Regions from separate parts of the Virgibacillus sp. genome, predicted to be linked through region 3. Evidence: riboswitches for the same ligand, from Rfam matches in the RefSeq annotation. Region 3 holds a riboswitch; each other region holds the start of a gene.
The links. Region 3 has a riboswitch for thiamine pyrophosphate ahead of thiT (energy-coupled thiamine transporter ThiT). Riboswitches for the same ligand answer to the same signal wherever they lie in the genome.
Positions count from the first base shown of each region.

Region 1: another riboswitch for thiamine pyrophosphate. It lies ahead of tenA (thiaminase II); the one in region 3 lies ahead of thiT (energy-coupled thiamine transporter ThiT).
Region 2: another riboswitch for thiamine pyrophosphate. It lies ahead of HLX49_RS12410 (PTS galactitol transporter subunit IIC); the one in region 3 lies ahead of thiT (energy-coupled thiamine transporter ThiT).

Region 1 covers NZ_JABXHF010000047.1:9,300-13,664, forward strand. The annotation lists gene HLX49_RS10980 (sensor histidine kinase) at 1-820, opposite strand, end outside; gene HLX49_RS10985 (response regulator transcription factor) at 822-1,475, opposite strand; gene tenA (thiaminase II) at 1,815-2,510, opposite strand; TPP riboswitch at 2,679-2,778, opposite strand; gene HLX49_RS10995 (copper homeostasis protein CutC) at 2,932-3,618, shown strand; gene HLX49_RS11000 (ABC transporter ATP-binding protein) at 3,846-4,365, shown strand, end outside.
Region 2 covers NZ_JABXHF010000056.1:16,231-20,595, forward strand. The annotation lists gene HLX49_RS12405 (PTS sugar transporter subunit IIB) at 375-659, opposite strand; gene HLX49_RS12410 (PTS galactitol transporter subunit IIC) at 661-2,010, opposite strand; TPP riboswitch at 2,348-2,458, opposite strand; gene HLX49_RS12415 (cytosine deaminase) at 2,580-3,848, opposite strand; partial or broken gene codB (cytosine permease) at 3,851-4,365, opposite strand, start outside.
Region 3 covers NZ_JABXHF010000064.1:4,491-8,855, forward strand. The annotation lists gene HLX49_RS13310 (M4 family metallopeptidase) at 144-1,784, shown strand; TPP riboswitch at 2,374-2,477, shown strand; gene thiT (energy-coupled thiamine transporter ThiT) at 2,633-3,232, shown strand; gene HLX49_RS13320 (3-ketoacyl-ACP reductase) at 3,516-4,238, opposite strand.

The DNA.
Region 1 (4,365 bases), on a different contig from region 3:
GTGTTTTTAATTCATGACTAATACTCCCAATAAATGTTTCTTGTCTTTGATTGGCTTCTTTTAACTGGGAAATCATTTCTTCAATATGTTCAGCCATAAAATTAAAATTGCGGGATAATTCCTCAACCTCAACATAGCTGCTAACACTCGTTCGTTCTTCAAAATTTCCTTTAGTAATCTGTTTCGTTGCTTTCGATAATTTATAGATCGGTTTTGTCAGTAGCCATGCAGTGACTAGCATGACGATTGCACCTATTCCAATCATCAGCAGCGTAATATACATATACATTGTCCATTGGTCATTTTTACTCGCAAAAATATCGGATATTTCTCGAAAGTTTTCAATGTAGAATAAATCTTCATGTAATTGCAGTGGTGTCATAGCGTGAAGAAAATATTTCCCATTAACATTTTTTACTTGGTAGCCTTTAGATTGATTCGATATTTGTGTAACGGCATCGTTACTTAAATCTTCATTAAAATTATCGTATACGACATGTCCGTCCTGGTTACTAATACGAAAAGTAAGTTCTCCACCAGATTCATAAATGGTTAAGGAGGAGGCAACGGTTATGAGTAGCTCTTCATTGGATATTGATTCCTTGTTTTTTTCATCAGCGAAGAAAAAATCCGATACGGAAGCCTCTCGTAGTTCTTTTTGTAGCGAGTATCTTAAAATATCATTTTCCTCAAATACAGAAGTGGCTTCGCGCTTGATAGAATCTTGAAAAGCGGAGTCAATTAATATATAACTTCCAATGCTGAAGCAGGAGACAGATACGATCATCGTGGAATAAAATATTTTCCAAAATAACTTCATGCTATACCTCTAGTCTATAGCCCACCTTATAGACTGCTACGATTTTATCCTTTAAACCAAGCTTTTGTCGCATGCGTTGCACGTGCAGGTCAATCGTCCTGCTTTCGCCGACAAAATCTTCTCCCCATACTTTCATAGAGATGTTACTCCGAAATAGAGCAATATTTTTATTGTTGATAAATAATAATAATAAGTCGTACTCTTTCGCTGTTAGATTAACAGTTTTTCCTGATTTGGTTACGACTCTGGAAAGCGTATCTATTTTTATATCAAACAATTCTATAAATTGTTTGTTTTTATCATATCTGCGTAAAACAGTTTCCACTCGGGCTAGTAATTCTACGATTTCAAAAGGTTTCGTTAGGTAGTCTTCCGCTCCAAGCTTTAACCCTTTTACTTTATCCGTTACATCTGATTTGGCAGTTAAAAATATGACTGGTATATCGTAAGGCTGGATATATTCTAGTAAATCATAGCCATTAATTTTGGGGAGCATAATATCTAAAATTGCTAAATCAAAATGATTTGCTTCAATCATATCAGCAGCTTGTTCTCCATCATAGGCACAGAAACATTCATATCCTGCATCTCCGAGACTCATTTTTATTAAGTCAGATATTGGTTTTTCATCTTCAACGATTAGTATTCGAACCATTGGGCAAACCTCCCTCTCTTTCATTATAAATTATCTGTGTAACAATGTTGTATCATATCTATCTGGTATATATATCCTTTCGAAATCTATAGGTTATAATAGGCTGTTAGCAAGCTATTGTATCGTTCTACCTAAGGAATAAAGAAAGCTACGACATGTCACCAAGTCTTTATGGTGATAGCCGTAGCTTTTAAATGATGAGCTTTACATTTTTAGGGCGGATTTTTATGAAGTTAAAAATCTGTAGATCATGCCGCCTGATATTGGTCCAAAATAATTATTGCTTTTTTAGTTTATTGCTTTTAATAGTCATTTCAACGGATAAAGATTTGCAAAGAATTATAAGTTTTGGGCAGCAACAGGGACAGGCCACATGGCTTGATGTTCTGCCATGTCCCAGAACATATATTCAAAATAGCTCGTTTTCACAACGATATCTTCCAAGATGGTTAACTCGTGTTCTGGTTTATCTTCCGCAATTGTATTAATTAAATCAATGCAATCGTTAGCCAGTGCTGTAAAATCTTCGGAGGAATACATTTGTACCCAATTGCCATAAAATTCATGTTCCAAGGCGTTTGGCCAGGCTGCCAATGCTTTGCCAATGTAATTATAACTCCAAGCACAAGCGAGTACGGCGGCGACTGTATTTTCTATGCCACCTTGTTGTGCCACATTTAGCATATAACTTGTGTATGCAGTCGTTGTTGCCGCCGCTTCTGTTTCTTCTAATTCATCAGCAGTTATGCCAAACTTGCTTGCATAGTTACGATGTAAATCCATTTCCATATGCAAGGTTCCATGAAGTAAATTGGCAAACGTTGTCATTGTTGATAAATCATGTGCTTTCGCGCTTCCTAGTGCAAACAAGCGAGAATATTCTATTAAATAAACATAGTCTTGCTTCATCCAGTGCTTGAACTTTTCCTTATCAAGCCAACCTTCTCCTAACCCTTTTACAAACGGATGCTCCAAATAGGATTTCCAAATTGGCTCTACCTTTTTCCATAAACGATCTGTAAATAGTTGTTGCATAATACTATATTCTCCTCTCGATAATTGAAATTATTTTAATGCTAGAGAAGATGTGGAAACAACAAACCTTTGTAGTTCAGGATAAGACGTACTTGCATCTGGAGAAAATAATAATCCCCATTCTACGATGTAAATAGAATGGGGAAGTGATTGCCTGATTATTACTATTCATGCAAGTTGTCACTTCCCTACGCTAGTACAAACTAGATCAGGTTCAAAGGGTCAAGTTTCCTTTCTCAGCAATAAAATTGCTCCCCTAGTGAGATATATAATAACACTATGTATTGCCATTAAAGCATAGATGGTAGATTTAGGCAAAGGAAGTGAGGATAGTAGTAGGTTCTTTGCATCTTTTTGGTCTATTAAAAGGCGCTCTCATCAGGTAGGATAAGGGTATTGTGTGTAAAGGAGAGGGTTGTTCATGCTTTTAGAAGTTATTGCTACGAACTTAACGGATGTGATAGAAGCAGAGCAGTATGGAGCAGATCGGATTGAACTTAGCCCTGCGATGGCAGAAATAGGGCTTACACCAAGTTACGGTTTACTAAAAAAAGCGGTTGAAGCTGTCCATCTGCCTATAAATGTCATGGTTCGTCCGCATAGTCAATCATTTGTATACAACAAATACGATATAGACACGATGAAGGAAGATATAGATCTGATTAAAAAGATGGGTGCAAACGGTATCGTTATAGGGGCATTGACTGCTGAAAAAACAGTTGATGAGGAAGTGTTGAAACAGCTATTAGATGTGGCTGATGATTTAGAAGTAACTTTTCATCGGGCGTTTGATTTTGCTCGTGACCAAGAAGAAGCGTTAGCATGCTTGGCACAATATAAGCAAATAACGACAGTGTTAACTGCAGGAGGTAACTATAAAGCACCTGATGCAATTCCGCAGCTACAACGATTGATTCATTTGGCTGCGGATACACATGTAAATATGATGGTGGGGCATGGTTTAAAGCCAGCAACCTTTGCTGATGTATACGAGCAAGTGAAACCCCATGCATTCCACTTTGGTTCTGGCGCTAGAAGGAACGATTCATTCGCATATAAACTGGATCGCAGCAAGATACAACAAATAAAAAATATACTCCAAAAATAAATCTGACATAGGTAGAGCCTGAGCTTATTAAACAAGCTCAGGCTCGCTTCATGCATTATTTTTTTGATTGCGAAAATTCCTTTAAATTAAATGATTTTATTGATTTATTCAGAAAAATAGAATATAATACAATAACAACAATTGATGAAAAATTAAGTAAACTATGTATATTTTTTATCTATATTCTAGTTTGCTTCATTTTTAATGAAAGATAAAGGAGGGGGATCATGAACAACAAATTATTAGAAATTAAAAATTTAAAAACATCTTTTAGAATAGATGACAATTATTATGCTGCAGTAGATGATGTTTCTTTATCTGTTAATAAGAATGAGACATTGGCCATTGTAGGAGAATCTGGTTCTGGGAAAAGTGCCCTAGCTTTTTCTGTTATGGGGTTACATACGAAAGCAAAAATAGAAGGAAATATTTATGTTAAAGGACAAGACATTGTAAATATACCAGCAAGTAATTTAAATAAGCTACGAGGAAATCATATGTCTATGATTTTTCAAGACCCGTTAACAGCGTTAAATCCGTTGATGACGGTGGAAGATCAAATTGGGGAAGCTTTATTATTACATAATCGACAGTTATCGAAAACGAAACGAAAAGAACGAGTGATTCACTTGTTAAATCAAGTTGGTATTCCTCGTCCGGAGTACACTTGTGAACAGTATCCACATCAATTATCTGGTGGTATGAGGCAGCGAGTGATGATTGCCATCGCTATTGCCAATAAACCAG
Region 2 (4,365 bases), on a different contig from region 3:
CGATAACGGTGAACCAGTTGGAGCTACTTTTATCGGCAAACCTTTTCTAGAACAAGATCTATTTCAAATTGACTACGCTTATGAACAAAAGACAAAAAATCGTAAGGCTCCTAATTTGTAAAAGAGTTATTTGCGTAATAGGAGCAACAAAATTCCCACTTCTACAATAATGATAGTAGTGGGAATTTTTTATCGTCAAACTATGATATATGTTCGGAGGGGAGTATTCAATACATGAGACTTCCTTCCAACCGCATCGTTTGTTTAAAGCCTGAGAAAGACAAGACTGATAGCCCATTCTCATCACGTAAGCCGTAGTTCTGCTTGTACGATAAACTGTACGATCATTCAGCAGATTATATCTATTTCTATTCTCAGCTAAATACTTTTTCACGAATTATTTGATACATTTCCTCTACCCCTATTCCCGATATGAATGGCGTACCGTCAATCACATAATCTTTCATTTCATCAGGTACAATAGTCGTTGAGATAACAAAATCATACATATCATATTGATTTACTGCTTCTGCTACACTAGATTGAAAAAGCGATACTTGATGTATCAGCTTTTCTTTTTCTAGCCATTCACGTATTTTTTCTTTCACCATTGTAGAAGTTGCAACCCCAGTACCACAAATTACGAGTATTTTAATCATTTTATTTCCTCCAATAGGAATTATTTTTATGTTTGCGTCTCTTTCGTCTGTTAACATAGAAGAATAAACCCATTATAAATGACCCAAAAACTATAAAACTAAACCAATGCATCCTTCCTGTTAGCCAAATGAAAGGAAAAGTTGTCCACACTGCACCATCTACAAGCGAAGAAATCGCCCCATAATTTCCCATATTAAAACCGGCACTCATTGCTGTCGTTGTTACTAAAGGAGCTACCCAAGTTGCAATATAAAGACCAATGCCAATATAAAAAGCTCCACCAATAACTGTCCGAATTATATTACCTTTAAAAACAGGTACCATTAAAGCGATAAGAAAAGGAATCGTCGCTAAGTCTGTAAAAGGTAACACTTTATTACCTGGTAATATCACGGCTAAAAACAGAGTGATGGGCACTAATAACAAAGAAGCTGATAAAACGGCTGGATGCCCCACCGCTAAAGCACTGTCCATTCCAATATATAAATTCCTCTCTGGAAAACGTTGCTTCATATAATTTCCAGCGGCTTCTGAAACAGGTGCAAGTCCTTCCATTAATAAAGCAACCATACGTGGTAATAAGACAAGCACTGCCCCTGTCTGCATTGCTAAAATTAACGTATTTTTAAGGTCATATCCTGCCAGTACACCAATAAATAAACCGATGACCACCCCCATTACTGTCTTATCACCAAACACACCCAGATGTTTTTGAATGGAAGCTTGATTTGCCTGTAGCTTATTAAATTTAGGAATCCGATCAAATACGTAATTTAAAGGTTTGGCTACGATATAAGATGGAGCAGAAGCCCCATGCGGGAAAGTAATCTGTTTAAATCCATAAAAGGATTGGATATCCTTCTGAATCCAGTCACCAAGCAAAAGCAATACTATATGATGAACAATCATTACTCCAACAGCCATAGCGAAATGATTGGTCAACGCCAAAACTAATGAGGCTGTAAAAGAAGTATGCCAAAAATTCCATATATCAATATTTAGTGTCCGAGTAAATCCGATCGATAATAAAAGTAAATTGATAGCAATACCTATCGGAATCGTCAAACTGCCTAGAACGGTTCCATATGATATAGCTGCAGCTGCTGGCCAACCAACATCAATAATGGTGAGCTCTAAACCATATTTGTCAACCATAGCTTCAATTGCAGGCCCTAAGCTGTCACCTAATAGACCGATAACAAGATTAATACCAATAAAACCAATACCAACGATTAACCCAGAGCGAACAGCTTTGCTCACCTTTGTGCGCAAAATCAATGCAAAAATAAAAATTACAAATGGGAGCATAACACTAGCTCCCAAGTCAACAAACCACTGTAAAACAGACATTGTTTCTCCCCCTCATGCCAATATCTCATTGCATGTACGACATCGATAACGTATTAGCATCGTAACTTTTTACCTAGCTGAATTCCAATACAGTAGCATTCTACCAATGGTAAAAGTGAATTTTATGAGATGACGAGTTTTGCTCAATATGAGCTAAGACGATTTCATGAATAGAAAGCTTAGTTATCCACAAATTTCCATAGCGAAAGGATTACATTTTGCTTAGACTTTAAAGCCTAAAATTTTTGTGCATAAAAAATGCCACTTTTTTCCCTGAGGAAAAGTGACATCGCATTCGAATTCTAAGCTAATCAATTTGCTCCAATCCATATTAGAATCAAAGTTTCTGCCACTTCCCTCCGCTGGTTTATAACGCCAGATCAGGTTCCAAGAGTCCCAACGTCACACGTTGATCTCAGCCACAAATGCGGCACCCCTAGTGAACTATTTTCATTTTTAATTGTATAGATAATATATCGGTTGGCACGTGCAAGTGTCAAGGTTTTTATAGCAATGCGCATTTAAAAAGCCTGCTGGATTCGTCCAGCAGGCTTTTCCATTTCACTTGTTTATTTTCTAGTAAAATCCACATATTCCTCAGTTCCTACTTGTATCGTTGTTTCACTTGGCTTCGTTTTTGCTATAACCTTCCCATTGCGAATGGAATACATGACAATAGCTTGTTTCCGAATCGCTTCATACGTACTCTCTGCATCCAAAACGATGAAGTTAGCTGGTTTTCCGACTTCTATTCCATACGCTTGTTCAAGACTCATTGCTTTAGCACTGTTTGTTGTAATGAGGTTCATTGAATCTACAATTTGCTCGTACCCTAATAATTGAGCGACGTGTATCCCCATATGAAGTACTTGAAGCATGTTTCCTGTGCCAAGCGGATACCAAGGATCAAAGATATCATCATGACCGAAACATACGTTCATACCCGCTTCTAGTAACTCCTTCACTCTAGTTAAACCACGCCGTTTTGGGTAAGAGTCAAACCGCCCTTGCAAATGGATATTAACAAGTGGATTGGATACAAAGTTGATCTCCGACATCTCTAACAAACGAAATAATTTATAAGCATATGCATCATTATAAGATCCCATTGCTGTTGTATGACTGGCAGTTACTCTGGACCCTAGCCCTCGCTCATAGGCTTCTTTCGCCACTACTTCCACAAATCGAGATTGCTCATCATCAATTTCATCACAATGAATGTCCATCAACCGTTCATATTTTTCTGCAAGATCGAAGGCAATTTTTAACGACTCCACACCATATTCCCTAGTGAATTCAAAATGCGGAATCCCTCCGACTACATCTGCACCTAACTTCAAAGCTTCTTCCAACAATTCTTTCCCTTTCGGATAGGATAAAATACCTTCTTGTGGGAAAGCGACAAGTTGCAAGCTCACAAAATCCGCCATTTCTTCCTTCAATTCTAGCAATGCTCGTAGTGCTGTTAGCTTTGGATCAGTTACATCGACATGGGTGCGAACATGCTGAATACCTTGGGCAATTTGCCATTTCAAAGCTTGCGTAGCTCTATCTTTCACATCTTCATACGTTAACGATTGCTTCCTCTCTGACCAACGTTGAATGCCTTCAAATAACGTGCCACTCTCATTCCATTTTGGCTCTCCTGCAGTTAATGTTGTATCAAGATGAATATGAGGCTCGATAAATGGAGGTAATACTAAAGAGCCAGCGACATCGAGTATTTCTCCTACCTGCTGTTGCTGATTAGCAGGGGAAATAGATGTAATTTTTTTTTCTGTCACAGTAATATCCCATAACCCAGATGTATTGCGTAATCTAGCATTTTTTATAATCACTTTTACTGCCCCACCTTTTCTGTATTGGTTAGAATAACTTCTTTTTCCTTTGCACTAGCAACAAGCTTCGTAACAACAACATGGGTAACTGCAGCACCTATTAACGCATTAATTGGTGGGATACCTGGTAATAAAGTTGCTGCAGCAATTCCTGTTCCCCAAGCAAAAAATGCAATCCAATTGATAGCGGTAAATGTCATTTCATGGAAAGCTCGATAATGGCCGCGGCGAAGAATGAAAAAATCAGCTAATAAAATGGCTCCAATTGGTGGTAAAGCAGAACCGAGAATCGTTAAGAAGCCAACAAAATTGTTGTATAACCACATGGCCCCTAATGTACCAATAATCCCATTAAAAATGACAATTTTATGCTTTGCTATTTTCGTAATGTTAGAAAGTCCAAGCCCTGATGCATACAAGGCATTATCATTCGTTGTCCATATATTTAACCCTAAAACAATAATGGCAGGTAAAATAAGATTTTGCATAAACATAACTTCAGAAATATCTGCTTGCC
Region 3 (4,365 bases):
TTTCTGAATTGTTTTTTATAGGTATTAATACCTAATTATTCAACCGAGAATGAGTCAAATGGTTTATTGTCATATATTGCAATCTACGATACTATTATCCCCACAAGAAATACCAATAGTTTCCAAAAAAGGAGTGATTGCAAATGCAAAAGAAATGGCTTCATCGAATTGGGTTGATGACCTTAGCTACTACATTAATCGTGAGTAATGCTCAGGTGACCCATGCTGCTGATTCAGGGGAAGAATGGGAAATTAATTCAGATGTTGAGACGAAATGGGAGCAAGAAAATGAGCAAAAAGGGCCTTCGTTTATTAACGGAGAGTTATCCGAACGAAAAGTGACGAAAGAGGCAGATGTAAGAAAATTTTTGCTGGAGAATAAAGAAGTCTTTAAAATTAACTCTGAAACAAAACTAGATTTTATAGAATCTGATGTAGATGATATAGGTATGATCCACTACATTTATAAACCGAAAATTCAAAATATACCGATAGATAATTCTAAAATTGTCGTACATGTGAATAAAGACAAAAAAATTACAGCAATTAACGGGGAATTTCATCCTAATGCCCCTGAAAAATTAAAAGAAAAACAAAAACTAACCAAAAAGCAGGCAATAAATAATGCTTGGAAGCACATTGATGTAAAACGTAGTGAAGCGAATAAAAAAATGGCGTCGTTAACTGGAGAAACGTTCAATACACTGGAAGAAACTGCTGATTTAGTTGTCTATCACGATGACAATAAACAGTACACGTTAGCATATCGCGTAGAGCTTCAATTCGCCAAACCGAAACCAGCGTACTGGAATATTTGGGTAAATGCAGAGAGTGGAGAGGTTTTAAAAGCAATCAATCAGGCACAAGAATTTGCCTCAACTGGAAGTGGAATAGGTACCCTTGGACATCATAGACAGTTAAATACGTTTTATCATCAAGGGGACTACTATCTCTATGATACGACAAAACGAATGAATGGCGTTATTGAAACGTTCACGAATCAAGGAAGAGGCGATAGAAATCTTCCAGGTGTGTATGTGAAAGATGAAGATAATCGTTTTACGAATGAAGAACAACAGGCAGCTGTTGATGCTCACTATTATGCTGGACAAGTATTTGATTATTATTATAATACATTTGGTCGAGTCAGCTATGACGACAATGGTGCAACAATTCGGTCTATTGTCGATTATGGAAATAATTATAATAATGCGGTATGGGTTGGTGATAAAATCATTTACGGTAATGGAGACGGAAGAAGATTTGCTCCGTTATCAGGTGCAAATGATATTGTAGCTCATGAGCTTACACATGGGGTAATTGATGAAACAGCTGATCTTGTGTATGCCAACCAATCTGGTGCGTTAAATGAATCGTTTGCTGATGTTTTTGCCTATTTTGTAGATGGTGATTGGTTAATTGGTGAAGATGTATTTACACCTGGTATTGAAGGGGATGCACTGCGCAGTTTGGCAAACCCAACAAGGTATAATCAGCCAGATCATATGAACGATTATCAACATTTACCAAACACCCGAGACGGTGATTGGGGTGGAGTTCATATCAATAGTGGAATTCCGAATAAAGCGGCTTATTTCACTGTTCATGGTATAGGTGTAAGTAAGGCGGAACAAGTTTATTATCGTGCATTAACGACCTATTTAACGCCGAATAGTAGTTTCCAAGATGCAAGACAAGCACTCATTCAATCCGCTCAAGATTTGTATGGGGAAAGCGCTGCTCAGGAAGTTGCTCGTGCGTGGGAGCGCGTTGGCGTAAACTAATAAAAAGGTGTAAAGAATGAATTTGAAGTGCAAATTAGTGTGAAAACAGGTTATTTACGAATGGCGTTAAGGCGTAATGGTAAGAAAAGCATAGGCTGTTACTTTTGAGTCTGGAGTTTTGCTCGTGAGGTAGCTTTAGAATTCATCCGTCTGAAATTGGCGACTCATTTGCTTGGTACGATGAAACACGAAGTAGTGATCGTTATAAACATAGATTGATTGATGAATAGGTATTTATCACTTTTTTATCGTTTATTTTTCTAATTGCTATGCCAAACGCACTTCATTTAAAGTACACGGAAAATTAGTTATGCACTCGCTCTCTACTCTGGATGTAGGCATGTCAGATATACTTCTTTGACTTTGGTAGGTCATTGATGCGTATATCAGACATGTCTTTTTAATGGTGAAAAGCTATCGCCAACATGAGGAATGTGCGCGACCTCTTCGATAATTTAAGAAGTTAGCTTCATTTCCCTGACTATTTATTTGAACACGACTTGTTGCTAAAAAAATTTTGGTGTATAAAGGAGCTAAAAGCTGTTCAAAGAACAATTTATCGCTTATAATAGATGAAAATCATATACATAGAAACCACAAGGGGAGCTATTTTGCTGAGATGGAACGAAATCGTTCGAGACCCTTTGAACCTGTTTAGTTAGCACTTGCGTAGGGATGTGGACAACAATGTTTAGGTTTATTCATAAAATGCTAGTTCGATTTAGGTGCAAGGAAGATCCTGAATGTAAAGCGGACGTTTATAAGCATTTACCTTCTACACATAAATGAACAACTACGCTGAACAATGATGCTTCCCTTGGGGTTTCCGTGAAAGGGGAGCTTTTTTAATGAAAAATATTCGCTTATTAGTAATGATTGAAGCAGCATTTTTTGCAGCATTTGCAATGATTTTGGATTTTCTTCCTTCGATTAAATTATCACCAGCTATATCGATCTCTTTTGCTATGGTGCCCATATTTATTCTTGCATTTCGGAGAGGAATGCTAGCAGGGATATTAGCGGGTTTCTTATGGGGGTTGTTACAGGTGATGCTCGGTGATGCTTACTATTTGACACCATTGCAATTTTTTATTGAATATTTTATTGCTTTTGCTAGCGTTGGTTTTGCCGGATTACTCTCTTCTATAATTCAGAAAAGTTTTGAAAAAGGGTATAAAAAAACCGCTTTGGCATGGGTTGTGGCTGCGACATTCGTGGGTAGTATTGCAAGGTATTTTTGGCATTTTCTTGCAGGTGTAATCTTTTGGGGTGAATCTGCTCCTGAGGGTACGTCGCCACTCGTTTATTCATTTATAGCGAATGGAACGACTTTTGTAGGTGCGTTTGTTTTTTGTGCTATTGTTTTAGCGGTAATTTTAGCTAGCGCTCCTCGGTTAGTGCAAGCAGAAACACTTATGACTAAAAAACAGGTGAAGAAAGCATCCTAAGTATAAGCGTTTCCTTTTTATGAAAACTATTTACCGTAATTAATAGCCAACGCCTTTCCATTAAAAAACGTTGGCTATCAAAGTTACTTACCAAGTATTTATATCAGCTCGTTAGCTGCAAGTTAACACCCTGTTCGTTATCTCGATTAGCCAGAGTAGACCTTAGGATAATGAATGATTTATTTAGTAACGGTCTCTGAAAATGGACAAAATTTTATAAAAGCCAATCATAAGCACTGTTGCAATGGCTTTTGTTAAATGTCTGCCGCAACAGTGTTGGTTTTTAGAACGGATTCGTAGCCCATTGTAACGACTGTTTAATAAACATTCTCGGATGCAATTTTAATTGCGCTACCATGTATTCAGCTAAATCTTCGGCTTGCATATACTTATCGTCATTTTTCTCCGCTAACTTTTCGCCGAAAGCAAGCTCTGTGGCAACAAGGCTTGGATTTAATGTGAAAACGCGAATGTTATTTCTGCGTACTTCTTGCATTAAAGCTTCGGACATACCTTGAATGGCAAATTTGGAAGCACTGTAAGAAGTCGAACCTGCTGTTCCTTTTAATCCGTTACTGGAGGAAATCATGATAATATCGCCTTGATTTTTCTTAAGCATATGTGGTAATACGGCACGGGTCACGTGATACGTACCGAACACATTCACCTCTAAAGTTTGTTTCCACGTTTCTGGATCCATCTCTAGAAAATTACCATATGCTCCAATACCTGCATTATTTATTAAAATATCTGCAGACCCAAGCGACGTTTCTAGCTCCGCAACAGCCCCCTCTACTTCTTCCAACTTTGCTATATTAGCAACAGCATAATTGGTGTTAACACCATATGTTTCTACTTCTCTTGCAACAGCTTCCAGTTTGGATTTCGTACGAGCTATTAAGCCTAAATGAACACCTTCCTGAGCAAGAGCAAGTGCTGTTGCTCTTCCAATACCGCTACCAGCACCTGTAATATACGCAATCTTCCCTTTAATTTGTTGCCCCATCGTAAGCCATCCCCTCTCCATTGATTCTTACTTGTATTGTAAGTATATCTTATATGAAAGAATAGATTCAAACTACAGACTCCTATCATTAGAAAGTTAACCAGCGTAATGGTTAACTTTCTCCCAT